DNA from 2 places in the Exiguobacterium sp. ZWU0009 genome. Region 1 is predicted to be linked to the other one. Evidence: a T-box and tRNA genes for the amino acid it is inferred to sense, from the RefSeq annotation. Region 1 holds a T-box; the other holds one or more tRNA genes.
What was found. The T-box of region 1 lies ahead of alaS (alanine--tRNA ligase). A T-box ahead of a tRNA ligase gene usually reads a tRNA of that ligase, here a tRNA-Ala.
Positions count from the first base shown of each region.

Region 2: it has a tRNA-Ala gene. The T-box ahead of alaS (alanine--tRNA ligase) is inferred to sense a tRNA for this amino acid. The anticodon was not compared.

Region 1 covers NZ_CP018057.1:2,217,546-2,233,900, forward strand. The annotation lists gene greA (transcription elongation factor GreA) at 1-355, opposite strand, end outside; gene udk (uridine kinase) at 412-1,059, opposite strand; gene L985_RS11710 (O-methyltransferase) at 1,076-1,714, opposite strand; gene mltG (endolytic transglycosylase MltG) at 1,786-2,934, opposite strand; gene L985_RS11720 (DUF1292 domain-containing protein) at 3,013-3,306, opposite strand; gene L985_RS11725 (DUF1292 domain-containing protein) at 3,293-3,580, opposite strand; gene ruvX (Holliday junction resolvase RuvX) at 3,595-4,017, opposite strand; gene L985_RS11735 (IreB family regulatory phosphoprotein) at 4,014-4,283, opposite strand; gene alaS (alanine--tRNA ligase) at 4,318-6,960, opposite strand; T-box leader at 7,018-7,228, opposite strand; gene recD2 (SF1B family DNA helicase RecD2) at 7,271-9,496, opposite strand; gene L985_RS11750 (VOC family protein) at 9,613-10,161, shown strand; gene L985_RS11755 (tetratricopeptide repeat protein) at 10,206-10,871, opposite strand; gene mnmA (tRNA 2-thiouridine(34) synthase MnmA) at 10,885-12,006, opposite strand; gene L985_RS11765 (cysteine desulfurase family protein) at 12,023-13,150, opposite strand; gene cymR (cysteine metabolism transcriptional regulator CymR) at 13,164-13,571, opposite strand; gene L985_RS11775 (replication-associated recombination protein A) at 13,632-14,969, shown strand; gene L985_RS11780 (tRNA threonylcarbamoyladenosine dehydratase) at 14,981-15,745, opposite strand; RNA gene ssrS (6S RNA) at 15,839-16,028, opposite strand; gene L985_RS11790 (DASH family cryptochrome) at 16,104-16,355, opposite strand, start outside.
Region 2 covers NZ_CP018057.1:2,979,886-2,996,240, forward strand. The annotation lists gene L985_RS15355 (FecCD family ABC transporter permease) at 1-235, shown strand, start outside; gene L985_RS15360 (hypothetical protein) at 290-757, opposite strand; gene L985_RS15365 (hypothetical protein) at 724-1,233, opposite strand; gene L985_RS15370 (hypothetical protein) at 1,247-1,699, opposite strand; gene L985_RS17075 (hypothetical protein) at 1,819-1,977, opposite strand; gene L985_RS15375 (S8 family serine peptidase) at 2,106-5,852, opposite strand; tRNA gene L985_RS15380 (tRNA-Ala) at 6,077-6,152, opposite strand; gene tatC (twin-arginine translocase subunit TatC) at 6,258-7,037, opposite strand; gene L985_RS15390 (twin-arginine translocase TatA/TatE family subunit) at 7,045-7,242, opposite strand; gene L985_RS15395 (redox-sensing transcriptional repressor Rex) at 7,242-7,901, opposite strand; gene L985_RS15400 (ATP-binding cassette domain-containing protein) at 8,069-9,970, shown strand; gene L985_RS15405 (hypothetical protein) at 9,970-10,392, shown strand; gene L985_RS15410 (flavin reductase family protein) at 10,538-11,131, opposite strand; gene L985_RS15415 (DoxX family protein) at 11,151-11,549, opposite strand; gene L985_RS15420 (winged helix-turn-helix transcriptional regulator) at 11,733-12,053, shown strand; gene L985_RS15425 (flavodoxin) at 12,159-12,614, shown strand; gene L985_RS15430 (haloacid dehalogenase type II) at 12,683-13,342, shown strand; gene L985_RS15435 (hypothetical protein) at 13,390-13,959, opposite strand; gene tsaD (tRNA (adenosine(37)-N6)-threonylcarbamoyltransferase complex transferase subunit TsaD) at 13,988-14,995, opposite strand; gene rimI (ribosomal protein S18-alanine N-acetyltransferase) at 14,992-15,447, opposite strand; gene tsaB (tRNA (adenosine(37)-N6)-threonylcarbamoyltransferase complex dimerization subunit type 1 TsaB) at 15,440-16,093, opposite strand; gene tsaE (tRNA (adenosine(37)-N6)-threonylcarbamoyltransferase complex ATPase subunit type 1 TsaE) at 16,090-16,355, opposite strand, start outside.

The DNA of each region.
Region 1 (16,355 bases):
CTGTGAACGGATCTGCTTCGGCACTACCAACAATTGTGTACGTATCTTCTTCGTTATCTTCGACACTCAAGAAAGTGACTGTCGTTCCGATACCGACGACCGAGATATCCTTCTCTTCTTCCGAGATGATCGCAACATTACGAAGCATCTCTTCAAGTTGAGCAATCCGGCCTTCGACCATCGCTTGTTCTTCTTTTGCTGAATCGTATTCTGCGTTCTCTGAAAGGTCACCGAACGAACGGGCGATCTTGATGTTCTCGACGACTTCTTTCCGGCGGACTGACTTCAATTCATTCAATTCATTTTCAATGTTCGCTTTACCTTCAAGCGTCATGTAGTATTGCTTTTCTGCCATTTTTGTCACGCTCCTTTTTATTCCACTAGTATAGTATATTCACATCTTTTTTGGAATCAATATCCTCTTTGATCGAGTGCTGAACGATAATCAAGAATCGCTCGAATCTTCGTCACGAGTAAATCGATCGCGACATGATTCTCGCCGCCTTCCGGTACGATGATGTCCGCATATCGTTTTGTTGGTTCACAGAACTGAAGATGCATCGGACGAACGACGTTCGTATACTGCTCAACGACTGAGTCGATCGAGCGTCCACGTTCGTTGATATCACGTTGCATCCGACGAAGAATGCGAACGTCCGCATCCGTATCGACGAACACCTTGATATCCATTAGTTCCCGTAACCGTTCGTCTTCAAGCGCTAAAATTCCTTCTACGATGATGACATCGCGTGGTTCGAGACGAATCGTTTCTTGTGCCCGCGTGTGGGCGACATAGTCATATACCGGTTTTTCAACGGCAATGTTTTCACGGAGCGACTGAATGTGCTCAATCAACAGACCATTATCAAAAGCAAACGGGTGATCATAGTTTGTCTGATACCGCTCCTCCATTGATAAATCACTTTGATCTTTATAATACGCGTCCTGTTCAATCATGACGATTGATTCACTTGGGAACGCATCGACGAGTGAACGTGCCACCGTCGTCTTCCCTGAACCCGTTCCGCCCGCTACGCCAATTACTACCGGTTTTTGCATGTCATTCGTTCCTCCATCATTTCGACTTTTTCCGACTGACGGATACACCGTCACCGAGCGGAAAAATCGTCGTATCGTATTGTTCTTGTTCCATCATCCAGACCGTGAATTCCTTGACGAGACGCACGAGTCGACGTCTTCTTCGATCGAATGTCTTCGGATCGGACTCGAGGACATCTCCGTGTAAGAAGAGATTATCCGTATAAAGCACGCCGCCCTCAGGAATGAGTCGCCCATATCCTGCAAAGAATTTTTTATACTGTCCTTTAGCTGCATCAATGAAGACCGCATCGAACTGGTCTTCAAGCGTTTCGGCTAATTCTACTGCATCACCAAAAATGATGTCAATCCGGTCCGCCACATCTGACCGGGCGATGAAGGTTTTTGCTTCTTCATACCGCTTCGCATTTCGTTCAATCGTCGTAATACGCGCATCCGGTAGCGCACGCGCCATCCGAATCGCACTATATCCGATTGCGGTTCCGACTTCTAGAATGCGCTTCGGTTGTTGTAATCGCAGGAGCGATAACAAGACCTCGGAACCTGTCAGTTCGATGATTGGTATATGATTTTCTTCCGCATAACGCTCCATTTCTTCTAACAGAGCATCTCGAGGATGAATCATTGATTCGACATAGGTCGTGAAATCATTCACGCCATTCACTCCCTCTTCCGCATAAACAGGTTGACTTGAAGCGAACTTCCCGCTTCAACCCAACCCGTTGCTCATTGCTCTTTACTCGCTTCGTATTCCACCCATTCCGGCTTATACTTAACGACGTTTCGTTGATGTTCTTCATATGTCTCTTCGTATAGAATCTGTCCGCGTGGATGTTTATCACTTGGTGGACGAGCAAAGAAATAGACATATTTTGTTTTATTCGGATTTAACACGGCAAGTACCGAATCTTTACTGACCGTCGAAATCGGACCAATCGGAATTCCTTCGTACTTATACGTATTGTACTTCGAATTATTCTCGAGATCCTTCAGTGTCGTTAAAGCCGTGTTTTCACCTGTGCCATACCAAACCGTTGGATCCGACTGTAACTTCATGCCGTCATCCAATCGATTTTTGAAGACACCAGCGATTTCACGACGATCATCTGCTGTCGCCGCTTCACGCTCGACCATGGAACCGAGACTGAGTACTTCATGGAAGGTCATGCCTGATTTTTGAATGGCATCCGCATTCTCATCGTAGACTTTTTCTGTTTCATCGAGCATCGTCTCGACGATTTGATCAATGCTTTTTCCTTTATCAAACTCATACGTTGCTGGGAAGAGATATCCTTCAAGTGCATACAAGACACCATTCTTCTTCACTTCATCCGTCAACATCGGATATTTTTCAATCATGCTGTCGATGAATGTCGCATCCGTCAATTCTTTACGGACCGTCTCTTCCTTGAAGTTCGTTGCTTTCGCGATCAAAGCGATTTGACGATCCATCGTGATGCCTTCAGGTAACGTGATTTTCACATCCGCTGCCTTCATGACCGTTCCCGTCTTTAATTCATTAATGATTTCATCCGGGGACATGGCTTGTGACAGTGTATACGTACCCGCTTGGAATGACGATTCATTCTTGTAACGGACGTAGTAACGGAAAATCGTCTCGTTTGCAATCAAGTCTTTTTCCTTTAGTAAAGAAGCAATCGAACTCGTCCCTGCTCCTAAAGGAATTTCGACTTTGACGGATTTCGTCGCTGTTTCATCGACTGGTTCAAGCGCATTTTTCAAAAAGACATAGATGACCGCACTGGTAACTAGAAAAATCGTCAACAATACAGAAAGGATGATTAGCGTAATCCGGCGTGATGTCCGGCGTCGCCTTTTTTCGATTTCAGCATTTTGCTTCCATTCGTTCTCCATCGGTTCCTCCTTCTTCTCTTAAAACAAGGTGACATCGTAAGAGAAAGTCTCTTACGACGTCACCTGTCATGAGTCGGGTTAGTCTAACTGGTCTTCGAGCGTGTTAAAGACTTCTTCGATTTCATCCCAAGTCGCTGTATCGTCTTCATCGATTGGTACGAGGTTGAAGTCGTTATCTCCATCACCGTATTCGTCGAGTTCGTAAACGAAGATATCGACTTCTTCTGCTTCGTCATAGTCTGCTCCGATTGGCTCGAGGAAGATGTATGTCTTGCTCGAACGTGGGCTTTCATAACGCAGACGTTCTACGAATTCGAAATCATTTCCTTCGCCGTCCGGAATTACGTAACGTGTTGGTTCATTCTGTTGCATCAGTGATCCGCTCCTTTAACGCAAGCTCGAGTTCATCCCAAGTTTGCTCATCATTTTCATCGATCAGGCTCAATTCAAAATCATCTTCGCCTTCTCCATATTCATCGATCTCACAGATGATCAGATCATCTGCTCCTTCGTCAGGGTTACCGATCATTTCAAGAAACAGATAGGTTTTTCCTGTACGTTCACTCGAGTAACGGTACCATTCTTCGAAAAGATGTTCGCCGCCCTCTTCATCCGGAAAGAGATACTGACGTTTTTCTTCAGCCATCGGTTTCTCCCCCTTCATCGGTTCGTCCGATCCAAGTACGATTGCAGGATCATGACGGCAGCCATCTTATCGATGACTTGTTTACGCTTTTTACGACTGACATCGGCATCGATCAGCATCCGTTCTGCTTGCATCGTCGTCAACCGTTCATCCATGAAGACGACTTCAAGCCCGGTATGCTGTTCGATTTCCTTCGCAAAAGCTTCACTTGCTTCTGCGCGGGGACCGATGGAACCGTTCATGTTTTTCGGAAGACCAATGACTAGGATTTCGACATTGTATGTCTTCATGATGACATCGAGCCGTTTGAAGGCTTCCGGGTAATCCGGTTCCGTCCACTTGACCGTCTCGACACCTTGCGCCGTCCAGCCCATCAAGTCACTGACCGCTACTCCGATCGTCTTCGAACCGACATCTAGTCCCATTGCACGTTTCATTTTGAATTTCCACTCTCCGCCAAATAAGATTTCACGAGTTCTTCGAGCAATTCGTCGCGTTCAATCTTACGAATTAAATTACGTGCGTCATTATGACGAGGAATGTAAGCAGGATCTCCTGAAAGGAGATAGCCGACGATTTGGTTGATCGGATGATATCCTTTTTCTTCTAAAGCATGATAGACCGTCAACAACACATCACGTGTCGCTGCTTTGTTATCGTCTTCCGGAAAGTTGAATTTCATCGTTTGATCCATCTGACTCACGTTCATCACCTCTTTCATATACACTACGTTTCTATTATGCCAGTGATTGCACGTATTGTGAAGCGTACGCGAGTGCTTCTTCTAATTTCGACGCATCTTTTCCACCAGCTTGAGCCATGTCAGGGCGACCGCCACCGCCACCACCGCAGCGTGTTGCGACTTCCTTGATCAATTTACCAGCATGATAGCCTTGGTCGATTAAATCTTTTGCGACGCTTGCGACGAGGTTGACTTTCTCACCTTGCGCACTACCGAGTACGATGATCGCTGATCCGAGCGAGCTCTTCAACTCATCCATCATACCGCGAAGAGCATCCATATCTGAGACGTCAACGCGTTTCGCAAGCACGCGTACGCCGTTGATTTCTTCTACATCGTCTTTCAGTGAAGCAGCTTCAATGTTCGCAAGTTTTGCTTGCAACGATTCGTTTGCTCGTTCCGTCTCACGAAGCTGTTGTTGCAGTGCTTCAATGCGTACAGGAACTTCTGTCGTCTTCGTCTTCAGAACAGCTGCTGCTTGTTCGAGTGTCTCTAAGTGTTGGTTCATGACACGATACGCACCTGCACCCGTTACCGCTTCGATTCGGCGGGTACCTGCACCGATACCAGACTCCGAAACAATCTTGAACAAGCCGATTTCGGCTGTGTTTCCGACGTGGATTCCGCCACACAACTCGATCGAGTATGTGCCTGCTGAGACGACGCGGACCGTTTCACCGTACTTCTCACCGAACAATGCCATCGCGCCTTTTGCTTTTGCATCAGCGATGTTCATCTCTTCGATATCGACCGGTAGCGATGCCCAGATTGCTTGGTTGACGTCTTGTTCAATCTTCGTCAACTCTTCTTGTGTCACTGCACCGAAGTGTGAGAAATCGAAGCGAAGACGTTCTGGAGAAACGAGTGATCCCGCTTGGTTAACGTGTGTTCCGAGCGTATCTTTCAATGCTTTATGAAGCAAGTGTGTTGCCGTATGGTTTTTCGTGACGGCTTTACGTTCTGCTGCTTCGACCGTTGCAACGACATCTGCCGCTTCCGTTGCGATCCCTGTACGAACGATGACCGTATGCAAGTTTTGACCGTTTGGTGCTTTTTGAACATCTTTAACATCAAGAACGAAGTCTTTGCCTTCGATTGTTCCTGTATCTGCGACTTCACCACCGCTTTCAGCGTAGAACGGCGTGATGTCGAGAATGACTTGTGCTTCTTCACCAGCAGCGACTTCTGTGACTCGTTCTCCATCATGCACTAAAGCGATGATTTTTGCATCCGCCTTAAGGTCGGTATAGCCGACGAACGTACTTTTATCTTTTAGCGTCGAGAGGACTTCCGATTGCTGTTGCATCGAACCACTCTCTTCACGTGCCGCACGTGCACGCTGACGTTGCGCATCCATTGCTAATTTGAAGCCTTCTTCATCGACAGACATCTGATGATCTTCTGCATACTCGACTGTCAACTCAAGTGGGAAACCATATGTGTCATACAGACGGAACGCATCTTCGCCGCTGATGACATGCTCACCGTTCGCCTTAGACGTCTGAGCGACTGTGTTCAAGATTGCAAGACCGTCATGAAGTGTCTCATGGAAACGTTCTTCTTCGTTTTTGATGACGCGTTTGATGAAGTCCGCTTTTTCCGGAACTTGTGGGTAGAAGTCGACCATGACGTTCCCGACCGTATCGACGAGTTCATACATGAACGGACGCTCGATTCCAAGCATCTTCGCATAACGCACCGCACGGCGTAGTAAACGACGAAGGACATATCCACGTCCTTCATTCGAAGGAAGCGCACCATCACCGATTGCGAATGATACGGTACGGATGTGGTCTGCGATGACTTTGAATGCTACATCAAGTTTCGAATCATCACGGTAGATTTTACCGCTGATTTCTTCTGTCTTATGAATGATCGGCATGAACAGATCCGTATCGAAGTTCGTCGGCACGTCCTGCATGACACACGCCATCCGTTCAAGTCCCATCCCTGTATCGATGTTTTTACGCGGAAGTTCCGTATAGTTGCCGTGTCCATCGTGGTTGTATTGACTGAAGACGATATTCCAGATCTCGAGATAGCGTTCGTTTTCGCCACCTGGGTAGAGTTCTGAATCGTTCGGATCGTCTCCGAAAGCTGGACCACGATCGAAGAAGATTTCCGTGTTCGGACCAGATGGACCTTCACCGATTTCCCAGAAGTTATCTTCAAGTGGAATGATCCGCTCAGCCGGCACGCCGAGTTCAAGCCAGATTTGACGCGCTGCGTCATCTTCCGGGTGAATCGTGACCGAAAGACGTTCCGGATCAAGACCGTACCAGTCATCACTCGTCAAGAGCTCCCAGCCCCATTTGATTGCATCTTCACGGAAGTAATCACCGACGGAGAAGTTTCCGAGCATCTCGAAGAATGTGTGGTGACGCGCTGTTTTCCCAACGTTTTCGATATCGTTCGTCCGGATTGATTTTTGTGCGTTGACAATCCGTGGATTATCAGGAATGACACGACCATCGAAATATTTCTTGAGTGTTGCAACACCCGAGTTGATCCACAAGAGCGATGGATCTTCGACCGGTACGAGTGAAGCACTCGGTTCGATCGCATGTCCTTTGCTTTGGAAGAAATCAAGATACATCTGACGGATTTGTGCACCCGTTAATGGTTTTAGAGCTTTCATGAACAGTTACCCCCATTGGTTTTATTTGGACGCAAAAAAGCGATGTCTTCATCCCTGAAAAGGGACGAAAGCATCGCTTCCGTGGTACCACCCTCGTTCGTAAGCAATCCATTGCCTACCTCGAACATCTGATAACGGGGATGACCCGCAGGTGTTTACACCCGACTCCGGAAGGAGCTTCAAAGGGACTCGAGAAAGTGATTGCAGCAGACTCACTTCTCTCTGGACTCGAGTTTTCCTTTTACTTATCTTCCATCAACGTGTTACGTCCATTCATCTATCGTGATTATTACCTATCGCACAGCATCCGTCAAGTCTTTGTCACACCACCGAGTCGTTCAATCAATCGTGTACGGCGCCGGGGTTCCTCTTCTTGCGACGCTTTATGGAATGCTCGTGGGTCGCCGAACAATAATAAACTCGACTTCGCACGGGTAACCGCCGTATAAATCAAATTTCGGGAATGCTTGAACGCCCCCGTAAAATAGACCGGCATCAAGACGATTGGAAACTCGGACCCTTGCGCCTTATGGATCGTGATCGCATAGGCATGCGTGAATTGATCCCAGTCACTTCGGTTATACTCGACTTCCGTCTGGTCGAAGCGGGCGATGATCTTATCCACCTTGTCGACATTCTCTTTAGCGAAGAAGATGTTGACGATTTCTCCGATATCTCCGTTATAAACGTTTTCTTCTGCATTGTTGACGAGCTGGAGAATCTTATCTCCGGTCCGGTAAATCCGCGTGCCTTGTTTAACTTCTCGTTTCTTTGGTTCTTCCGGGTTGTAGACGCGTTGCAAGGCGACATTTAATTCGTCGATTCCGACTTGACCACGGTAAGTCGGTGCAAGAATCTGAACATCGAATTTCGAATAGCCTTTCGCAAGTGCTTTTTCTGCGAAAGCTGAAATACCGCGTAACGTCTCTTGCGGAGACGCGGTATAGAAGCGACGATCCGCAAGTGGTGCCAACAAATCAGCAGACGTCGTCCGGTTCTTCAAATCATGGGCAAGCCGTAAAATCGAAGAATCTTCCGCTTGGCGATGGACGACGTTCAGACGAACGACGGGAATCCCTTCCGTGTCCATCAAGTCTGCCAGTACCTGCCCAGGACCTACGGATGGCAACTGATCGCGGTCACCGACGAACAAAATTTTCATACCGTTCGGAACAGCACGGAGCAGACTCGATAACAAGTAGATATCAATCATTGATGACTCATCGATGATCAGTACTTTTCCCGTGATCGGCTGATCTTCATTCAGTTGGAAGTTCGTTCCGTCATACTTCAACAGACGATGAATCGTCATCGCTGGAACGTCCGTTGCTTCCGACAAACGTTTAGCGGCGCGTCCGGTCGGTGCAACAAGGACATACGGATAGACATCTCCCGTCTTGACGCGACTTTTCTCAAGTGGCCAATCATGAATTTCTTGCAAGGCATGTAAAATTCCCTTGATGACGGTCGTCTTACCGGTCCCTGGTCCACCGGTCAGAACCATCAATGGTGCTTTAACCGCTAACTCGATCGCTTCCCGCTGCTGTGCGGCATATTCCATGCCAAACTGTTCTTCGAGGTGCCCAATCGCTTCAAGAATCGTCGCGACATCGACTTCCTGTTCGGCACCGTTCGCCATGACGCGAGCCAGTTCTTTCGCCGCTCGAACTTCCGCATAAAAGATCGTCGGTAAATACAAACAACCTTCTTCAAGCTTGACCTTATCTTCAGCGAGCAACAGTTCAATCGCTTGTTCCAGCCGTTCTCCTGGGTCTTCACCAAGCAACCGGGGTGCCCGTTGTAATAGTGAGTCGACCGTCGCAAAGGCATGTCCCTCTCCTGCTTCTTGTTCTAATATATGCATGATCGAAGCAGCGACACGTTCCGGATGTAATCCGACAAGTCCGAGATGTGAGGCGATATGATCGGCTGTCTTAAAACCAATCCCGTTCACTTCATACATCAAGGAATACGGATTCTCTCGAATTCGCGCCATGGCGTCCCCTTCGTAAGCAGCATAGATTTTCGCCGCTAGTTTTGGTGTGACATCAAATGGCGCTAAGAATAGCATCAACTGATCGACACCGTATAACGTAGCGAGTCGACTCAATATGATATCCGCTTGTTTTTGTTTTAACCCAGGCACCTGATTCAGTACTCGCTCATCCTTCAAAATGAGGTCCACTGCCTCTTCTCCGAGAGCATCGACGATATTTTTCGCTGTCTTCGGACCAATGCCGGTGAACGAACCATTCGTCAAGAAGCGGATCGTTGCCTGTTTTGTCATCGGAACCGATCGACGAATCAGCTCCGCCTTCAGTTGTTTTCCGAAGCGAGGATGATCAACGAGACGACCAAATGCTTGATACGTTCCTCCGAGTTCGATTCCGACCCCTGTACCCGTGATGACGAGCTCGGTTTCTTTCAGTTCAAAGTTTTTTTCTTTGACGGCGACCAATACAATGGAGTGTGCTTCTTCTTCAGAAGAAAAGAGCACACGTTTGACGCGCCCGACGACTTGATGGGGGTGCTCCATCACTCCACCTTCTTTCTCTCTTTTTCATTCGCTGCTTTCATCATAGCATTCGTTTACCGGATTTTAAATCAGGGAAAGATACCCTGAAACATTTCGTTAAGAGGAGGAGTTCAAGGATGGCACGTTTACCGATTGCAGGATTGTGTGAATTAGTACTGGAAGTCGAGGATATGGACCGTGCGGTTGGCTTTTGGAATGGGACACTTGGTATTCCGATCGTCGAGCAATGGGCACCTGAGGATGCAGAACCGAGCAAGGAACAATCTAAACAGGACGGAGTTTGGGCAACGTGGCTCTACATTGGCGGTAACACCCGACTCGGTCTATGGCTGAAGCGAGACTTCACGATGGAAGAACGAACGGTCAAACACTTACCAGTGTCCGAATGGGACACGTTGTATGACGAAGGTGGTGTCCATGTCCACTGTGCTTTCTACGTTGAGAAGGAAGAGTTCCAACAAGCCTTGAATCAACTGCGCGAAGCTTCGATCACCGTGAAGCTCAGAGAGTGGGATGAACAGGAGACCTCGAATCAAAAAGAGCATTCAGCTTATTTCAAGGATACGGAAAATAACGTCATCGAACTGTACACGAAAAACATGGATGAAGCCTATGAAGACTTTTCCGGTCCACCACTTCGTGTCATCCGTGAAGTTGGGAATTAAATAGCACAAAAAAGACGACTCCAGATGGAATCGTCTTTTTTGGATCAGTCTGCTTGTTTTAATAACGCATCCATCTTCGCTTTTGCATCTCGCGCAAGAGCGTGTTCCGGCTGGTAGGCAAGAACGGCTTCAAGTTCTGCATAACACACTTCCTGTTGACCGAGGAAAGCAAGCGCGATCGCATAGTTGTACCGAGCATCCGTGTGCGTTTCGTCAAGCATCAAAACGTGCTCGAACATCTCGACGGCTTCTTCCAACTTCTCGTTTTGCGCTAAGGCAAGCCCGTATTGGAACGCGATCTCAATATCGACACCGTTCAATTCTGACGCACGTTGTAGACGAGGTAAGCCACGTACAGGATCACCAAGTTTTTGATACGTCATCCCAAGCATGAAATGGAGATCCGCGTCGTCAAGTCCATATAATAACGCTGCCCGCAATGATTCCTCTGCTTCGACGAGTTGGTCGGCAGCAAAGAATAGCGCACCTTTTGCATAATAGGCACTCGCGAACGTATTATCGATCATCAGCGCCCGATCATAAAAACGAAGGGCACGATCAGCGTCGTTCATCGATTGGAGTAATGTTCCGAGATTGACATATGCTGTCGGATCTTTTGGATTTTCTTCGATTGCGTCGTTGAAAGCCTGCGCTGCTAATTCATAATTTCCAGCTTCTAAATGCCGGAATCCTACTTCATTATAATTCATCTTCTTTTGCTCCTTACGCGAGATAAGCGAGGCGTTCGCCTGCTTTATAGGCTGCATCGATCGTCGCACCACCGAGGCAGATGTCTCCATCATAGAACACGACCGCTTGTCCTGGTGTGATTGCCCGTTGACGCTCGTCAAACGAGACATCGAGTCCATCTTCGAGGACACGAACCGTGACGGCTGTGTCTTGTTGACGGTAACGGAATTTCGCTGTACAACGGAATGTCTCACCGACCGGACGCTCAGACGTCCAACTGACATCTGAAGCAAGCAATCCTTCCGAATACAACAATTCGTTATGGAATCCTTGATCGACATAGAGAATGTTCTCTTTTAGGTTTTTCCCAACGACGAACCAAGGTTCTCCGTCGCCACCGATACCAAGTCCATGACGTTGTCCCATCGTATAGTACATCAATCCATCGTGACGTCCCATGACGTTCCCGTCAAGCGTCCGCATTTCACCGGGTTGCGCCGGCAGATATTGACCGAGGAACTGCTTGAAGTTCCGCTCGCCGATGAAGCAAATGCCTGTCGAGTCTTTTTTCTTCGCTGTCGCGAGGTTCGCTTCTTCTGCGATCCGGCGTACTTCTGATTTTTCCATGTGTCCGATCGGGAACATCGCCTTCGCGATCTGCTCTTGCGACAATTGATTCAAGAAATACGTTTGATCCTTGTTTGCATCCACGCCTCGAAGCAATTTATGTTCTCCGTCTTCATAGACAGCACGCGCATAGTGTCCTGTCGCGACGAAATCGGCACCAAGACGCATCGCGTGATCGAGGAAGGCTTTGAACTTGATTTCCTTGTTACACATGACGTCCGGATTCGGTGTCCGACCGAGTTTATATTCATCGAGGAAGTACGTGAAGACTTTATCCCAGTACTCTTTCTCGAAATTGACCGCATAATACGGAATGCCGATTTGGTTGGCTACGGCGATGACGTCTTCATAATCTTCCGTCGCCGTACAAAAGCCGTTTTCATCCGTGTCATCCCAGTTTTTCATGAAGATCCCGATGACGTTATAACCTTGCTCTTTTAATAAATGAGCCGTCACAGAAGAATCGACACCCCCCGACATCCCAACGACGACTGTCGTTTCACTCGGGGCTTTCGCTCGTGTATTCATTTATTTCACCTCTTAGTTAATTCTGAAACGATTTTACGACATCTTGCAAGGCTTGTGCGAGTAGTTCGACTTGCGTGACCTCATTTCCGTGACCAAAACTAATCCGGACCGATGCCCGTGTTCGTTCCTCTTCGCCATACATCGCCGATAAGACATGCGAAGGTTCGACGGATCCTGCCGTACATGCACTCCCGCTCGATACGGCCATCTGACGCATATCGAGCATGATCAAGAACGGTTCGATTTCAATCTGCGGGAAGTAAAGATTGAGGACATTCGGTAATCCTTCCACACCATTGACTTCGTAAGTGACGCCACTTTCATCCAAACGCGTTAGCAAAATGCTACGCAGTTGTTTGATGTGGTCCTGTTGTTGATCGCGCTCTGCTACCATCAGTTCGAGCGCCTTCGCTAAACCGACGATTCCCGGTACGTTCTCCGTTCCTGCGCGACGCTTGCGTTCCTGTTCTCCTCCGAACGTTTGAGGCGCTAACTTCACACCAGTCCGTACATACAATAGCCCGATTCCTTTTGGACCATTGATTTTATGAGCAGACGCGGATAAGAGATCGACCTGTAACGCTTCGACATCGATTGCTTGTTTTCCGAACACTTGCACCGCGTCCGTATGGAACAAAATACCGCGTTCCCGTAAAAATTGACCAAATGCCGCAATCGGCTGAATCGTTCCGACTTCATTGTTGCCGAACATGATCGAGACGAGAGTCGTATCTTCCCGGACTGCTTCTTGCAAGGTAGCCAATGAGACGACGCCAGACGACGGTACATCGAGATACGTGACGTCATAGCCTTGTTTTTCGAGCTCTTCGAACGCATGCAATACAGCATGGTGCTCAAACCGTGTCGTAATGAGATGACGCCCTTTTTCACGCGCCGCCTCAGCTGCACCGAAGATTGCATAATTATCCGATTCCGTGCCACCACTCGTAAAAATCAGTTCAGTTGGTTTCGAATTCAATTCTTGTGCGATCTGTCGACGTGCTTTGTCAATTGCTGCCCGAGCAGACCGACCAGCCGCGTGGACACTCGATGGGTTGCCATACTGTTCGAGCAAATAAGGCGTCATCGCCTCAAGGACTTCCGGACGCATCGGCGTCGTCGCCGAATGGTCAAAGTAATTCATTCGTTTTCACCTCTCAAATATAGAACATGTATCCTGTATCTTCTTCTTCCGCTAAGTCTTGTAGCGTCGTTGAATCGAGTACTTGATCGACCGCTTGCTGGATTTTATCCCAAAGCTTGCGTTTCGTGACCTCGTCACACGCATCACCTTCGACGACGACGAGTGGTCCTTCAAGCAGGCGGATGATTTCACCCGCTGTGATGTTTTGCGCTTCACGACCGAGCTTATACCCGCCGTAAGCACCACGGACACTTTTGACGAGCCCTCCATTACGAAGGGGTGCAATCAACTGTTCGAGATAATGCTCAGATAGGTCATACATCTGCGCGATTTTTTTTAGAGACAGTGGTTTAGATTCAGCTTCTTTCGCGAGTGCGATCATGATCGTCAGACCATATCGCCCTTTCGTCGAGATTTTCATCATGCGAAGGATCATCCTTTCTAGTATAGTAGTAGCTAAAAGTGGAAGGAGCGTATGTGTATGGCACATTTATTTGAATCCCAGTCACCTGCCGGACCGCTCGCGAATCGAATGCGTCCGCAGAATCTGGATGAAATCGTCGGACAACGCCATCTGATTGGAGAAACGACGCTCCTACGGCGTGCCATCTTAGCCGATCGTCTCGGAACCGTCATTTTTTACGGTCCACCGGGTACCGGTAAGACAACGCTCGCACGCGTTATCTCTAGTTATACGAAATCAGCATTCGAGCAATTGAATGCGGTCACGGCGAAGTTGGAACAATTACGGGAAATTCTAAAAGCAGCCGAAGCCCGTCTTCAGTTCGAGGATCAAAAAACGATTCTCTTTCTCGATGAGATCCATCGATTCAATAAGATGCAACAAGACGCCTTACTGCCGGCGCTTGAAGCGGGTACGATCACGTTGATCGGCGCAACGACGGAAAATCCGAGTTTTGAGGTCAATGCCGCTCTCTTATCGCGGGCAACGGTCTTTCGTTTTGAACCACCGACAGCAGACGATTTACGAATCGTCCTCGACCGGACCTTAAAGGACGAAGAGCGTGGTCTTGGCAAATATCCGATTACGATCACAGATGATGCAATCGATCATTACGTCAAGTTGTCAGATGGCGATTACCGAGCATTATTGAATGCACTTGAACTCGCCGTCTTAACAACACCGGAAATCGATGGTCAGATCACGATCGACCTCGCTGTTGCCGAGGAATCGATTCAGCAAAAAGCATTGAAGTACGACAAGGACGGCGATCGGCATTACGATGTCATCTCTGCCTTCATCAAATCGATTCGTGGTTCCGATCCGGACGCCGCGCTTTACTGGCTCGCCGTCATGATTGAAGCGGGCGAAAGTCCACGTTTCATCGTTCGTCGTCTCTATGTCCATGCGGCAGAAGACATCGGTCTGTCTGATCCGCAAGCGTTATTGATGGTCGATGCGTGTGCCCGTGCTTGTGAATACGTCGGTTTCCCGGAAGCACGAATTCCGCTCGCTGAAACGGTCTTATATCTCGCGACAGCACCGAAGTCGAATGCTGTCATCTCAGCGATTGATCAAGCATTGACACTCGTTCGTCGTTCGGACGGTGGACCGGTTCCGCCGCACTTGCGCGATGCTCATCATCCGGGGGCAGCAGCACTTGGGAATGGCGTCACCTATCAATATCCGCACGACTTCGAACATGCCTATGTGCCACAAAATTACTGGCCTGAGAATCTTGCCCGGACAAAACCGGTCTTTTATCGTCCTAGCCCACGCGGTTTTGAGAAACAACTGCAAGCTCGACTTGATTTTTGGAACAAACAAACAGCCACACATCAGAAAAAGCGACCATAAGGTCGCTTTTTTTAACGAACGCGTTCGATCGTCACGCCGGCTTCACGGACGATCTCGTTGATGACGTAGCTCGCTGCGATCAATCCACCAACTGATGGAACGAACGCATTTGAACTTGGCGGCATCTTTGCCTTACGAATTGCAGCCGCATCATTTCCGACGACTTGACGGACTTCTTCGATGATCTTAACAGGCGGTTCATCGGAGAAGACGACAGGAACACCCTTATGAATACCGGCTTTCCGGAGTTTCGTCCGAATGACCTTCGCCAATGGATCATAACTTGTATCTTTGATGTCAACGATCTTGATGCGTGTCGGATCCATCTTGTTCGCCATCCCCATGCTTGAGATGATCGGAATGTTGCGTTTCTTACATTCCTGAATCAAGTGAATTTTGAACGAGACCGTGTCCGATGCATCGATGACATAATCCGGTTGCTGTTCGAAGAACGACTCGAATGTCTCTTCGTTGTAGAACATCTTCAAACGAACGATTTCAAGATCCGGATTGATTAACGCAAGACGCTCTGCCATCGCATCAACCTTCGGTTGACCAACCGTCGGAAGCAAAGCATGGATTTGTCGGTTGACGTTTGTGATGTCGATATCATCCTTATCGACGAGAATCAAACGACCTACGCCACTGCGGGCAAGTGCTTCTGCTGAGAACGATCCAACACCACCGATTCCCAGAATAGCGATAGACTTGGATGCCAATGCGTCAAGTCCAGTTTTACCGATTGCTAGTTCATTACGCGAAAATTGATGTAACATCTCATAACCTCACAATACTCATACTGTTTTACTCGGAATTATATCATAAAAAAAAACGTCATGCGACGTGTCAAACAATAAAATAATAAGACGATGGGACCCGAAGTGCCGTGTCGATACCTTATTTTTGAACCTGCTGTGCAGGTGGGTGTCTTATCCGATTCCTATTCGTACGTCCTCCTGCTGTGTTACGAGGCATGTACTACTAGTTGGAACGTCAAACTCCCTATCAAAAAAGAGTGGCTCAAAGATAAAAGGCGGCTCTCGTACAATTCAGGAACCCCATCTGATGCATTTAATATAGCATCCTCCCTTCTGAAATGCAACTACTTCCCACTCCAGAAAAAGATGCTTTTTTTCAGGTCCAACGTTTCGTGAAGTGTTGATTCGGATCATATCTTTGTTGTTGGAATGCGGGATCGAATCGTGGTGTGCGTGTCGCATTCCCGACACCCGCGATGAACGCCCAGTTTCCATAGTTCGAAGCGACATCATAGTCGACCAACTGCTGTTCGAAATACCGCGCTCCGATACGCCAATCCTGCTTTAATTCATGAATCAGATAACTGGCAACGATTTGCCTTCCGCGATTCGACATCCACCCTGTCTC
Region 2 (16,355 bases), 760 kb from region 1:
CTCCGTCACCGGCGGGATTTCCTTCATCGGTCTGATGGCGCCGCATATCGCCCGCGCGCTCGTTGGACCACGGCATCAATTCTTCCTACCGATTGCCCTCTTACTCGGCGGCTGGTTGCTCGCGTTCGCTGATACGATTGGACGCAACATCGCTGGACCAGACGGTGTACCGGCTGGGATTGTCGTCGCCTTGATTGGAGCACCATACTTCATCTATCTCTTGTTAAAAAAATAATCAAAAAGTCCGCATCAAACAGCTTCTTTCGCTGATTAATGCGGACTTTTTGCTTTAACGTTTCCACCACGCACGTTCGATTTCACCCATCGTCACGTACGCCGGATCGATTTGTTTGGCTAACCGGTTCAGTCGAGTGACACCAAGACTGACTCCACCAACCCAAAAGAGGAAGATGCCAAATAAATAACCAGAGGCACTTGGAATCGACTGCATAACAAAGTAAATCAGCCCCGCCACAACATAACCGATGATTGTCAGACGAGCTACTTTTTGGACAGTTTGTTGATAGATAGTCGGTGTTAAATACGACTTCATGAGCCGTAACCGGACGATTTCTCGAGCGACTGCCGTCGCGCAAAGACAAAAGAGCATGATTGGAAGAAAGGCGGATGTAATTGCCGAAACAAACCAAGCAAATACCGCAAAAATCAATACAGGGATCAAAAAGAAATAAGCAACGACATGCACTGGACGTTTCATTAAATTTAGACGTGCTTGTCGCTCGAATAGGTGTTCCATTTCGATGTTCCTTTCTGTCTGACGAAGCGGGCTACCTCAACGTCACTGATATAATCCGGGTCACGCGCCCCGTCGCGTCGGATGATCCATTCACTGATGAAATAGAGTGGTGTTAAAATCGCAAAAATTGCCACAAGCATCTGCCAGAACGGTCCCTCGATCGTCTGGGTGATGACGATCGTCAAGATCGCGTACAGCAGGACGTGACTACCGATGCGTAGTAAAAATTGTCGACGGATCTGAGCTTTTGAGATATAGCCGTCTAAAATTTTTCGTTTTTTTAGTTGGTAGCGAAAATCGGAGCCGAGAAAAAGGGCTGGAATCGTCAAAATCAACAAGGAAATATCGGTCCACTCGATCAAGATACCAACTGTTATGAATAGAAGCACGTTCCAGTACCAGCGTGTGCCGAGCCACTCGACATCCCGGTACGCGAGCGCAAGTTTTTGTAGACGTTCTTCACGAGCCGTTTGCATAGTACCTTCTCCTTTAGCGGGCTTTGTGAATTTCTTTTTCCGTGATATACGTTGGATCAATCTTTCGTGAGACGAACTCTAACGTTTTTCGGCAGATCCAGTAGAACGGAATGACGACGATGACGAGACCGATCAAGAAAGATGTATTCGGGCGATCGGCTGCCCAGACGATCAGACCAGCAAGCGCTCCGTATTGTAAGATACCGATCAACACATGCACCTGATAAAGGCGTCTTGCTGAATCCCTTGATGTGTATTCCGCAACAAGCGCGAACCGCTTGCGTTGTACGAACATGTCGTAGCCAAAATACAATAACGGGACGATCATCGCGTAGATTGGTTTCTCGAGTGTGTTACTGAGCGCTAAGAATGCCGCAAGCATGACCCACATGCCGGTCTTCGTCTTTTGGTGCATCTCTTCGTATAGCGCCGCTAAGGCATCCGTTTGTGTATGTACGTGTTCCATGATCATCCACCTCTCTATACTGTTATATACTTACATTTTACTGGATCGGTTTCATCTGTATTACGAATTTCAAAAAAAAAGATGTCCTACCGCTTAGGGTAAGACATCTTCCATGAAGACTACGCACTGACCTGGATGATCAGATAGATGACGCTATAGGCAACGATCGCGAGCGGTATCATCGCGACACCGATCAGCCAGCCGTTTTTGTCACGGATACCAAGATATAAGACGAGACACCCTACGATGAAGGCGATTAAGGTCGTGAACGGATTCATGGTTGTTCCCCCTCTGACTTGTTTCTGTTCTTAAATTTCCCCCTCTTCTCGTCTCATAAACCCTTCAAGGCGCTTCGGCACGCAAGAAAAGCCAGACGGATACCCACCTGACTTTAGTCTATAGTTACTTATTTTTTCGTGATGACGACTGTTTTCGTAACAACGTGTCCACCGAGATCCTTCAGTTTCAAGTTGTACATGTTTTTCCCCTTCTTGAGCGTCACTTTTTTCGTGATCGTCTTTTTGAAGGCTTTCATCTCGTACGGCTCTTTAAACGTCCGGCGGTATTCCGCGCTACCATTGAAGTCGAAGCGTAATTCGCTGTAGTTATCGCGAAGAACGATCTTCATCTCGGCTGTTTTTGTTTTGCTTGAAACGGTTTTTGGCGCAGTGACGCGAATCGTCGGTAATTCTGTGTCGATGATGACTTGACGACTGAACGCAACACGGTTCCCTTTACCATCGTATGCTTCAACTTTGAATGACTTGACGCCATCCGTCGTGTACGTCACGTCATGGCTGAACGCATAGTTCTGTTGGGCTGCATCGAAACGTAATTTAACGGATTTTCCGTTGATCTTGAATGATTTGATGCCTGATTCATCAGAGACATGACCCGCGATGTTGATGACTTTTGATGTCGCAAGACCAAGTGCGACTGGTGTATCGATTTGAACGTTCGGTACCGCTTTATCAACACCTGTCGTGTTGACGTCTTTTTTCACACTGTTTCCTGCATAATCCTTCACGACGAAGGCAATCTTCGCGCGCTCTGGAAGATCCGTCAACGTGTACGCTTTTTCTGTTGCAGCAAGTGGTTGCTTCAAGACACTCTTACCATTGACGAGGATATCGTATGACGCGACACCTGTTCCTTGGTCACCTGCTGTCCACGAGAGCGTTGATTTCGACGCATCCCACTTCACAGTTGCAGCTGGTTTTTTCGTATCGATATAGACTGGGAAGAGATTCGACTGCCATTTTGCATTCGGATAATCGATCACGGATTTGACTTTGTAGTAGTAAAGACCATCCTTGACCGGTTTCCCGTTGATCGTTCCGTCCCAAGCAGCGCTTGTGACTGGTGTGTATCCGTCCTCTGAACCGCTATCGTAGTAGTTCTTGACGACGTCCGTTTGCGTATCGAGCTTCTGAAGCGTTGCTTTGTTACGGTCAAGAATCGAGTACTCGACTTTTTTCGCATTACGGAGGAACGAGATGATCGGGAATGCTTCATCTGCGCTACCATCGTTGTTTGGTGAGAACGATACTTTGTTCGCGACGACATCGCCAGCAGCGTTTGCGCCGAGGAATTCGAAGTTATCCTTCACTTCTGTCGCTAGACCTGTCAAACCATAGAACGTGTTGTCTTCATCGTACAATGGTGCGTCTAGAATCGGAGCTTGATCCCATTTCCCTTTGAAGCCAACGTAAGGAACCGTCAATTCTGGATTCTTACTCTTCGTATCGATCAAACGGACGAATCCTTCGACGAAGTAGCCGTTCTCAAAGACTTGTTCGAGCGGAAGTTCGTTTGCCCAGTCCGTTGTATCCTTTAGATCGACCGATACACTGACTTTCGTTGAACTCTTCGGATTAATCGAGACCGAGCTTGCTTTCTTCGAGCCAACTGCGAATGAGATCGGATATGTGCCCTTGTTCGCGTCCACCGTACCGATCGTTCCCTTTTTAAAGATTCCGTTTGCTTCGAGGAAGTTCGATCCTTCTGCGCCGAGATCCGATTGAACCGTTCCGGCTAACTTATACGTCACTTTTTCACTGCTGTAGTTTTTCAAATCAAGTGTGAACGTGAACTTCTCGCCGACTTCCTTCAAGGATGCCTTACCTTCACCCGACTTCGTCTCTGTGACGACGACTGGCGTCTTCATGGCAGCACGAAGATCCATCAGTCCAGCTCCCTCACGACGTGGGGAGTAGAAGTTGCCTGTTTTTAGCTGCGCATTGTATTTTCCTTGATCGAGTTGTGGACGCGACGTGTTCATCAAGATGTTCTTCGCGAGTTTGACGCGTGTCGCACCGTCGACTTTGAAGTCCTTCGCGATCCGTTGCATGACGAGTGCCGTTCCACCAGCGACGTGTGGTGCCGCCATCGATGTCCCACTCATGACGCCATACTCGTTATCGTTGAGCGTCGAGTAGATTTTTCCACCTGGTGCCGTGATTTCTGGCTTGAAGTCAAGACTTGGTGTGACACCCCATGACGTGAAGTCAGACATTTGTCCTGCGACCGGGTTATCGGCTGAGACTGCTTTTCCGTCGAACGTGACAGCGATTGCTTTGCCTTCTTTTGCTTTTGCTTCGAGGTTGTTTCCGTCTTCGATGCTGAGTGTGACGAGTGGAATCGTTGGGTTATTGAGCGCCATGCTGACGTAATCCCCGTGATCGACTTTACCACGGACGATGACACCTGCTGCGCCTTGTTTTTGAGCTTCTGCTTGAATCATGCCATAGTTAAAATCACCCGTCCGAACGACGAAAACGACTTTCCCTTTGACATCTTTGCCTTCGTAGTTCGAAGCTTGACCGTCACCGACATACACGACATCCTTCTTCTCTTTATCGAAGACAGCAATCGGATTCGGTGAATCTTGTTTTTGGTATGCCAAATAACCAGCATCCTGACCGTCGATCGTCAGTGCCATGCCTTCAAGTGTCAATTTCGTATTTTCGAGTGATGCGACTTGGAGCGCTTGGCTTGTTAAACCTGGTGCACCGACGACACCGATATCCGGGTTCGCTGTGTACGGGTTACCTGCACCATGACCTGCGAATGCCGAGTTCCCCGCAGAAATCGCACACAAGATTCCGTTGTTCATCGCGTTGACGATTGCTCGTTGTTCTGGATCATCTGCATTGACGAACGATGCCGTCGAACCGAGACTCATGTTAATGACATCGGCTCCAAGTGCAATCGCATCATCGATTGCTTTAATGTAGATATCGCTGAATGTCGATGGCATTCCTGGATCATTTCCGAAGACTTTCATCGCGAGGAGCTGTGTTTCCGGTGCGACCCCTTTGATGCCGCCGTTTGCTTCATCCCCGTTTGCTCCGACCGTACCCGCGACGTGCATCCCGTGCATCGATGCGCCCGCACCTAAATCACGGATTTCGCTATCGTGATCGGCATAGTTATAGCCGTACGGTACTTTTTCCGTGAAGTACTTTCCTTTTAAGCCTTTTGTTTCTTTCGCACTATCGACTTTCGAAGAAGTCAAATCGATCTTCGTCTCTGGGCTCAAGACCATGTCCTTATGCGATGGATCGATCCCTGTATCGATGACGGCAACGATTGTTCCTTCCCCTTTAAAACCATAGTCCTGCCATGTTTCCTTCGCATTGACCATGTCCTTGCTGTACAGCATGTCTGGCTTGGCACCTTTAGCAACTTCCGGACGCGCGTATTCATGGGCGATATGTACGCTCTTGACGCCGTTGAGTTGTTTTATGTCTTCGATATCGCCGAACTTGACTTCACCACTGAATCCGTTGATGACGGTCGTGAAGCTCTCCTTATATGTAACGGGAATCGCCTTTTTAGCGATAGCTGACTTGACTGATTTTTGGACGTTGACGAGGCGATCTTTAATCGACTCTTTTTCGGCATTGCTCAATGTGCTATACCGCTTGTTTTGAGCTTGTGCGATTTGAATCGCCGGCTTCTCTTCCATCTCGATGACGACACGAACTTTATCCGATTGTTTGTAGTTCTTCTCTTGCCCCGATTTCTTCAGCGAGAGCGCTTGCGGTTTTTGACCCGTTGCTTTGTCTTGCGACGACAGTGCACCTTGCGCACTGACTAGATTGGAAGACGTCATTAAGACGGCTGCCATAAGTGCAATCTTCTTCTTCATGCGTTCGTTTTCCCCTTTTCTGTAAAACCATAGTAGTACTACTGATAAAACAGTTAAACGAAAATTCTGTATATTTAGTTTAATGAATTTAATGGAAATAAACAATTTATATTTGCCTATTTTTTTAATTTATTTGTTTTACATGACATTTTATATTTTTAAGGAATTTAACTGGGAGTAAAATAAAAACTCCTCGAAGCCTCGAGGAGTTAGATGTTTGGTATTGGTGGAGACTATCGGGATCGAACCGACGACCTTTTGGCTGCCAGCCAAACGCTCTCCCAGCTGAGCTAAGCCCCCATGAATTATCTTTAGTATACGTATCACTAACTGCTTTATCAATATAAAAATAACGCTTTCATAAAAAAGAATTCCTTCCAAAAATCGTCGGAAGGAATTCACGATTCATTTATTCAATTCACGCATCAAATCCGCCTGTCGTTCAAGCTCTGCCTGTTGCTCGAGGATCAAGACCTTTTTGTACGTTCGCGCAGAAATCAAGATGCTGATCTCATAGAGAACGAACAATGGAACCGAGATCATCAAGTGTGACGTCACGTCCGGCGGTGCGATCAATGCCGCAACGACGAACAGCGCAAAGTACGCATATTTCCGATTCTTTCGCATGAAATATGGCGTCACGAGACCCAGACGTGTCAGGAACATCGTCACGACCGGCAATTGGAAAAGAAGACCGAACGGCATCGTCAATCGGATTAAGAAACTGAAGTAGTTCTCCACTCCGATGACTTGTTCGATTCCGAGCTCTTTCCCGAGATCCGTTGAGACTTCAAGCAAGAAGGGAAGCAACCAGAAATACGAGAAGGCTACTCCAGCCAAAAACAGAAAGAAGATGACCGGAATATACGTCAATGTCGCTTTTTGCTCCTTGTCATAAAGTCCTGGTCGGACGAATGCCCAGAGTTGATACATCCAGAACGGTGACGCTAAAATCAGCGCAATAATGAACGCAAGATTCAAATACAACATTAAAGGATCGGCGACGTTGAAGGCATTCAAACCGATACCGAGCTCTTTTAAGTCTGCTTGCAAGAAGCGGACGAGCGGTCGGACGAGCGGAAATGCGACAGCGAACAGGACGACGACGATGATAAGCGACCAGACGATCCGCTTTCGGAGTTCGTCAAGGTGCGACGTCATGCTTTGCTCTTGATCAACCGTCATGATTCAATCACTTCTCTTTCGGTTCGTCCTTTTTATCGTCGTCCATGATGCCGTTCGTGGCATTCTTGAACTCTTTCAATGTCTGACCAGCAGCACGTCCGAATTCTGGTAACTTCTTCGGTCCGAAGATGATCAACGCGACGACCGCGATCAATCCGATGCTTGCAGGTCCGATACCTAGTGTGAGCGGAATAAGGTTTTCCATTATGATTTCACTCCTTCAGCTGATTGCGAATAATGCTTCATGAAATAAACTAACGACTGCAACTCGATCGATAAATCGATGTGATGGACCCGGACGCTCGCCGGCACGTTCAACCGCGCTGGCGTAAAGTTCAGGATGCCTGTCACACCATACTCGACTAACTCATCCGCTACTGACTGCGCGAACTGGGATGGAACCGTCAAGATGGCAACATCGACCTGATTCGCTTCGATTTGTTCTTTCATGTCCGAAACATGATAGATTGGAACGTCATGCGTTGTTGTTCCGACCTTCTCTTCGTCCGCATCAAACGCAACGACTATCCGAGTACTATTATTCTTTAAAAAGTTATAATTTGCAAACGCTGTTCCGAGATGACCGACCCCGATTAAGGCAACATTCGTCACCTCATCTTGATTCAAGGTTTTGCGGAAAAACGTTAAGAGATGTTGAACGTTATATCCATACCCCTTCTTCCCTAATGCCCCAAAGTAGGAAAAATCGCGACGAATCGTTGCTGAATCAACCTTCACCGCCTCGCTTAACTCAGCAGAAGAGACGCGGAGCTTGCCTGAATTGTATAAACTTTGGATGAAGCGATAATATAGCGGCAACCGTTTTGCTGTCGCTTGTGGAATTTTTGTGTCTGGTCCATTCATCCTGCAGTTCCCCCTTCGGCCACATCCATCGTGGCACCCAAATCTTTGCAAAAAGCTTTCTACTCTCCTTGATTGTAAACCACTTCACATAGAGTCACAAATAATATATTCCGCAGGACCTCGCGCTTTTGTTCGTGATAGACTAAAGGGTGGAAGGATGGATGGAAATGATACTCTTACAAGTCAATCAACTCTCGAAATCATTCGGCGTCGAGCCGATTTTAGAAAATATCAAACTGGAAGTACAAGAGCGAGATCGGATTGCGCTCGTCGGACGAAACGGTGCCGGTAAATCGACCTTGCTCAAAATCATCGCTGGTGAACTCAGTCATGACTCGGGTGACATCATGAAAGGCAAGGATGTCAAAATCGGTTATCTCGCACAAGACAGTGGTCTCGAATCGAATGAGACGATCTGGAACGAGATGCTGACCGTCTTCGAACATCTCCAGGAACAAGAACGGACACTGCGCCGGATGGAAATCGAAATGGGCATGGAGCATATCTTGAACGACCCGGTCGCTTACGATCGTCTCTTGAAGACGTACGATCAAGCGCAACACGACTTCTCAGAAGCCGGTGGTTATCAGTTCGAAGCGAATATCCGCTCCGTTTTGCACGGCATGCGCTTTTATCCGGATGATTACTCGCGCCGGATTCAGACATTATCCGGTGGTCAACGAACACGACTCGCCTTAGCGAAGATGCTTCTGCAAGCACCAGAGCTCCTCATTCTTGATGAGCCGACCAACCACCTTGATATCGATACACTCGCTTGGCTCGAAAGTTACCTCGGCGGTTATCGTGGCGCCGTCCTGATCGTCTCACACGACCGGTACTTCCTCGACCAAGTCGTCAATGTCGTCTATGAGCTGTCGCGCAATGTCTGTCGTAAGTTCACCGGGAACTACACGAAGTACTTGGAACAAAAAGCGGCCTTGTACGATCAAGAAATGAAACAGTTCGAACAGCAACAAGAAGAAATCGCAAAGATGCAGGACTTCATTCAACGCAACATCGCCCGGGCGACGACGACAAAACGTGCCCAAAGTGTCCGGAAACGGCTCGAGAAGGTCGACCGACTCGACCGACCAGATGGGGATGAACGTAGCACGGTCCTGTCCTTCCCAATTGAAAAACAGAGCGGGAACGATGTTCTTCAAGTCAATCAACTGGCGATCGGTTACGAAGAAGCTGTCTCAAAAGACATCACGTTCCGCTTGCAACGCGGCGAATCACTGGCACTCGTCGGACCAAACGGAATCGGAAAGTCGACGCTCTTGAAAGTTCTCGTCGGTCGCTTACGCCCCCTATTCGGTGATTTCCGGTTCGGTACCGGCGTCTCGATCGGATATTACGATCAAGAGCAGGCGGAACTCAATGACCGGAACCGTGTCATCGATGAGATTTGGAACGAATGGCCACTAATGCGTGAACAAGAAGTCCGTTCTGTCCTCGGGCAATTCTTGTTTAGCGGTGACGATGTCTTCAAGATCGTCCATGAGTTATCCGGTGGCGAACGCGGACGTCTCGCACTCGCAAAACTGAAACTCCGGAAGACGAATGTCCTCGTCCTCGATGAGCCGACGAACCACTTGGATTTGGATTCGAAGATGGTCCTCGAAAACGCCCTCGTCGACTACGAAGGAACGCTGTTATTTGTCTCTCACGACCGTTACTTCATCGACCGGATCGCGACACGCGTTATTGAGATGAGTGAAGCGGGCGTGACGGAATACCTCGGTGATTATTCGTACTACACGGAGAAGAAGGCGGAGCAAGAAGAGATTGCGCGTCTTGAAGCGGAGGAAGCAAAAGCCGCAAAAGTCACGGCGTCGAAGACAATCGACAAGGAAGCACAGAAAGAAGAACGCAAGCGTCGTCAGCAAATCGAACAGCTCGAACAAGACATCGAGCGGCTCGAACAGCGTTCGGCAGAAATTGAACAGTTGCTTTGTGAACCAGAAGTCTTCAACGATATTCCGAAAGCAACGGCTCTTTCAGCAGAACGTGATCAGATTGATGTCGATCTACTCGAATTGATGGAACGATGGGAGAACCAACACTGATGCGGACGAAAAGCTTTTTCATCAACTTGATTCAAGGACTGCTATCCGGCATTCTTTATTTCGTACCGATGTATGCGGACTACGTGTCGACCTTCATCCGACCGGATGCTTTTAATGCTGCGCTTCCTTTGTTCCTCCTGATTTCTTGTATGATCGGTCTCGTCATCCAAACATGGAGTGGTCTTTTCGTCAGTTTACTTTCGGGATTATGCTGTACGCTCCTGACGACACAGCTATTCGTCGAACTCAATGACCCGTTGATCTTATCGTATTACGGTAGTGTCTTCCCGCTCACCGCTTTCTTAATCAGCTGTGTCGGCATTTGGGCACTCGCGATCGTCTTTTATTTGCTCGATGGCTATCAGTACAGTAAACGTCATGGTCTTGAAGCCTCTTCAAACGAAATTGATCCACAACCTTGAAGTCCGATCGATTAATCAGATGAACAACATGAAAAATAGAGTGGAGATTCCGGTAGCTAGTCCAGTCTCTCCACTCCTTTTTGTTTGAGTCGAAACGTTCGTCGTTAATATGGATCGTATAATGAATCAAACATTCACGCCTGTATCATTTGGTAGGTCGGGCAATCGTAAACGTCTTCCCTATCGTCGCATAATCATTCCCCGCTAAACGAGCGACAGCCTTCAAACCTGCCGCATCAATCCGGAACGACTCGACGAGTTCATCCGCAACGTGGTAACGCAGTACTTCTCCGATCAAAAGATCGGCACCTTCCAGCTCAACGTGTTGCGTCAAGCGCATCTCGAACCGGATTTTCGCTTCCGCGATTCCGGGTACATCAATCGCGTCGCTATCGACAAGTGTTAAATCCGTCCGTTCGAGCTCACTTTCACCATACGCAAGTGGCGCAGCTGTTTCATTCACAGCCTCGACGATTTCTTCGCTGACGATATGGATGACATAACTTTGTTTCGCAAGGATGTTGCGTGCCGTATCCTTCTGACCCTGATCCGTCCGTTGTACGGCAATCACCAGTTGTGGTGGACTGCTTGATGCGACCGTAAAGAACGAAAATGGTGCGGCGTTGACCGTCCCGTCTTCTCCTTGCGTCGTCACGAAAGCAATCGGACGCGGAATGATGCTTCCGATCAGTAATTTGTAATTATCTTTTGCACTAAGCGTTGATGCCTCGAACTTCATGAATGACCCACCTTTTTCTTCACCCGATGAGTGCAGCGAGTGAATAATCTCCAGCACCGATCATCGCTACACCAAGGGCGATGACGATCAATGCCATGTTGTATTCGTACCCGTTCTGCGTCACCCAGTAACCATTCGCACCGTGTACTTTAACGATCGCGACAAGCATTGATCCGATGATGAGGAGCGCGGCAATCCAGAGGAATACGCCTCCTGCGAACAATAAGCCGCCGATCAATTCAGCAAGACCTGCCGTAATCGCGAGTGCCTTCCCTGGTTTCATGCCGATTGATTCGAACCAACCGCCTGTTCCAGCGATTCCGTGTCCACCGAACCAACCAAATAATTTTTGTGTCCCGTGTGCAGCGAACGTTAAGCCGATGATTAAACGAATAATTAAAAGTCCTGTATCCATCATTTCTCTCTTCTCCTTTTACCTAATGTTTTTTAGTTACTTTAAGTAACTCAATAAACAGACTATATCTTATCACTTACTAAAAGTAAATAGATTTGTTTTAGTTCTTTTTGTTACATTAAGTAAAATGATTCGATTTTTTTAGCAGAAGCGGGTATACTACAACTATAGAAAGGATGAGTGCTGATGGAAGAAGTCGCAATCCAACCGGCTCTTTGTCCCAAAGTCGAACATGCATTTGAAATCTTAGGTAAGAAATGGACAGGTCTGATTTTACGTCACTTGTTGACGAAGACATGTCGTTTCAATGAGATTCAAGATGCCATTCCCGAATTATCAGGTCGTATGCTCACGGAACGTATGAAGGAGCTCGAAGCGGAAGGCATCGTCATCCGGACTGTCATTCCCGATCGTCCGATTAAGATTCAATACAGTTTGACCGACAAAGGGCGTCAACTCGAACCGGTCATTCGTTCCATTGAGGAATGGGCCGAACTACAAGACTAATATATAAAAAAGCATCTTCTTCGGAAGGTGCTTTTTTATATGCTCTTTGACATTGATAATCATTATCAATTAAAGTAGAGAAGTACACCGAAAGGAGGAAGATGCATGCATATCGCGATTGGATTCGTCAGCATGTCCGGTAATACGGAAGATATCGTCTCGATCATTCAACGTGAGCTCGAGCAACACGATGTCAACGTGACGATCACAGAATTGGATCAATTCGTCGGGGAGGATCTATCACGTTTTGATGGTTTATTACTCGGCTCATATACATGGGGTGACGGTGATTTACCATATGAAGCAGAAGATTTCGTTGAGGAGCTCCGGGAACAATCCTTAAACGGGATGCCGGCTGCTGCTTTTGGCTCGGGGGATCTTGATTATCCGAAGTACTGCGCAGCCGTTGATTTGATCGAAGACGCATTAAAAGAAGCTAGGGCGACCATCGTCACGGATGGCTTGAAGATCGAGTTTGATCCGAATACCCCGGAGAAACAGGCCGCTTGTCGTGCATTCGCACAGACATTTCATCGCTTTTTACAACAGGTCCGTTCCTAAGGTTCGTTTGAATCCTTACTGTAAGGGAATCGTTAAAACAGACTCTATGAAAGTGAGATGAATGTTTTATGACGATTCAAGCACTCGTCTTTGACGTCTACGGTACATTATTCGATGTCCATTCCGTCAAAGAACAAGCCGAAGAGCTTTATCCGGGGCACGGAGAGGCAATCAGTAAACGCTGGCGGGAGAAACAACTGGAGTACTCTTTCCTCCGGCAATTGAACGGACAATATGTGCCGTTCAGCCAAGTGACACAGGATGCGCTCCGCTACACGTTACTCGAACTGAAGCTCCATGTGACTGAGGAACAAATCACGACCTTAATGGAGACGTACCTGATACTTGATGTATATCCCGAAGTCAGCTCCGTTCTCGAGACGATGGCAGATAAGCGCCTAGTCGTCTTCTCGAATGGTTCCCATGATATGCTCGATCCGCTGATTGAGCAGTCAGGCTTAGCCGATCGATTCGAACATCTTGTCAGTGTCGATGATATCAAACAGTATAAGCCAGCACCTGCATCCTATATGCATGCATTAAACACGCTCGGTCTAAAACGCGAGGAGATTTTATTCATGTCCTCGAACGGTTGGGACATCACCGGTGCGAAGAGTTTCGGTTTTAAAACGGCATGGATCAATCGAAATGGACTTCCGGTCGAGGAATTGAATCTCGATCCCGATCGCATCTATGATGACTTAACGGGTATTACTGAATGGCAATGAACGAACAACAGCGGACTCCTATTTAGGAATCCGCTGTTGTTATGGCTTTAGTAATTCGAAAGACGTGAGTAACCCTTCTTGAATAGATCAAGTTTCAGACCGCCTTCTTTTTCAATGAAGAAGAGGTATTCGTTTTGATCCGTATCTTTATAGAAGACCTTAAATAACGTCAACGTCCGCTTTTTATTGTTCTCAACAGCCGTCACCTCGTGCTTCGAGATCACCTCGGCTTGGACTTGTTCTGCATCCATCTTTTTAATCATTGGTTCGAACGATTTCTTCTCTTGATCCGTCACCGGTGTTCCGGAAGCAATCATGAAATAATCATCACTCGCCTTGTTCGTTAAACCATACTTTCGATCGACGATGACGACGTTACTGAGCTTACCATTGACTGTCTGATCAAAAGCATATAACTTTTGAATCCGGGTCTTTTCTCCTTCGGCACGTCCGATTTCGTAAAGTGGACGTTGTTTCGTGTTCGTCTCGACCGCTTTCTTATCGGGTACGAGTTCTTCCTTATAGGCGACTTGGTATGCGTTGACGATTTCTCGGACCTGAAGTCCGATTGCGACGATGACCAGTACCGCTAACAATGCGATGATGACTTTTTTCATTCCATTTCCCCCAAGTTGTTCGGATTCCTTACTTTAAATCTAGCCCAGGTTCTGCATTCATGGCAAGTGTCGAATGGCGTAATGCGCGATATGGATGAATCGCAGCTGCTCCGATCATCGCCGCATTGTCTCCACACAGGTGCATCGGCGGAATGACGAGATCAATACCTTCTTTCGCACACGCTGCTTCGAGACCTTGGCGTAATCCTTTGTTAGCAGCGACGCCACCAGCAAGTAGCAATTGGCGTCCCCCTTTATCCTTCACGGCACGGACCGCCTTCGTCACGAGTACTTCGACGACACTCGCTTGGAAACTTGCAGCTAAATCTTCCGGAATGATCGTTTCTCCCCGTTGTTCGGCGTTATGCACGGCATTGATGACTGCTGACTTCAAACCGCTGAAGCTAAAGTCATACGAGTCCTTCTCGAGCCAGACGCGTGGAAAATGGAACGTATCCTGACCAGTCTGTGCCAACTGGTCGATCCGTGGACCACCTGGATACGGTAACTTTAACGTCCGAGCAACTTTATCATATGCTTCTCCGGCGGCATCATCCCGTGTTTCACCAATGACTTCGTATACACCGTCTTCCGGCATGTAGATCAGTTCCGTGTGCCCACCTGATGCAATCAAACAGACGAGCGGGAACTCAAGCTCTTGCACGAGACGATTCGCATAGATATGACCTGCGATATGATGAACACCGATTAATGGTTTATTGTGCGCAAAGGCGAGTGCCTTCGCTGCGCTGACACCAACGAGCAGTGCTCCAACGAGTCCAGGTCCTTCCGTGACGGCGATCGCATCGATATCGTCGATCGTGACGTTCGCTTCCGTCAAGGCATCATCGATGACGTATGTGATCCGTTCAACGTGATGCCGTGAAGCCACTTCAGGCACGACGCCACCGAATCGTTTATGACTTTCGATTTGAGACGAGACGACGTTCGATAAGACGTCGATTCCTCCACGGACGACGGCAGCTGCCGTTTCGTCGCAACTCGATTCAATTGCTAGAATCAATGGTTGTGTCATAGGTCTTCTCCCTCCAGCTCCAGCCAGTAGATGGCAGCATCTTCGTTGTTATCTTGATAATATCGTTTTCGAACACCGACATACTGGAATCCAAGCTTTTCGTATAAAGTCCGCGCCGGTGTGTTCGAGACACGTACTTCGAGTGTCATTGCCCGCAAACCAAGCGCACGACCGACGGCGATCAATGCCGTTAGCAAATCTTCACCAAGTCCTTGTCCGCGGTGTGACTGCTTGACGGCAATATTCGTAATATGTCCTTCATCCGCGATATGCCACAGACCAGCAAACCCAACGATACCATCTTGATCGGCAACGACATAATAGGCATTCGGATTTTGTGTCATTTCCGCTTCGAAGGCATCTAGCGTCCACGGTGTCGCAAATGATTCGAGTTCAACCGCATGAACACCTGCAGCATCCTGTACGGTCATGCGACGAATGCCCTTACTCATGACGCTGTGCCTCGATCCATTTCGCTTCTGCTTCAGCCAAGCGCAGGTAACGTGGCTCAAACGCATGCGCTTCGACCGTCTGACGTGTTGCGCCGAGTAAAGCGAGTACGCCGGCACGTGGCGTCTGAAAAGCAGGAGCCGCCTTTTCGAAGGGCTGAAGAATCTCTTCGAACGCATCGACGTCTCCTGTGACGAGCGTATCTGCCGGTAACGTCTTCACAAAAGAAGCGATCTCGACATGTTGCTCTTCACCAATTCGTTTCCCGGCGTCGTACACTCCGACAAACCCTGCTCCACGCCGCGCATCTTGAATCGCAGCAACGCGTCCTGTATGACCAGTCGAAGCTGCCATCAGTTCAAGTGTCGAGATGGCAACGAGCTCGATACCGAGTGTATAGGCAAGCGTCTTCGCTGTCGTCGCTCCAATCCGTAAACCCGTATAAGAACCAGGACCGTCAGCAACGACGACGCGTGTCAGTTGAGCCGGTGTCCATTTTGCTTCCGCCATCAAGCGCTCAAGTAACGGCATGAGTTTCGTCGCATGATTCAAAGACGTGACGTAAGATGCTTCTGCTACGATCTGTTTCCCGTCTGAAAGAGCGACCGATAATTGTTTCGTCGATGTATCAATAGCTACGATTTTCATGATTTCAATCCCTCACATAATGTAATGTATCGTTCTCCGATCGGCTTCAGCTCAAAACGTCGGCTATCGTCACCTGTTCGTGTAATCGTGATTGCCAATCGATCAGGTGGAAGGCTGTCCGCAATCAATTCAGACCACTCGACGACAGCAACGCCTTCACCATTCAAATATTCTTCAAGTCCAATATCATCACCGGAACCTTCCAGGCGATAGACATCCATATGATAAAGAGGAAGACGCCCCGTATAGACTTTCATGATCG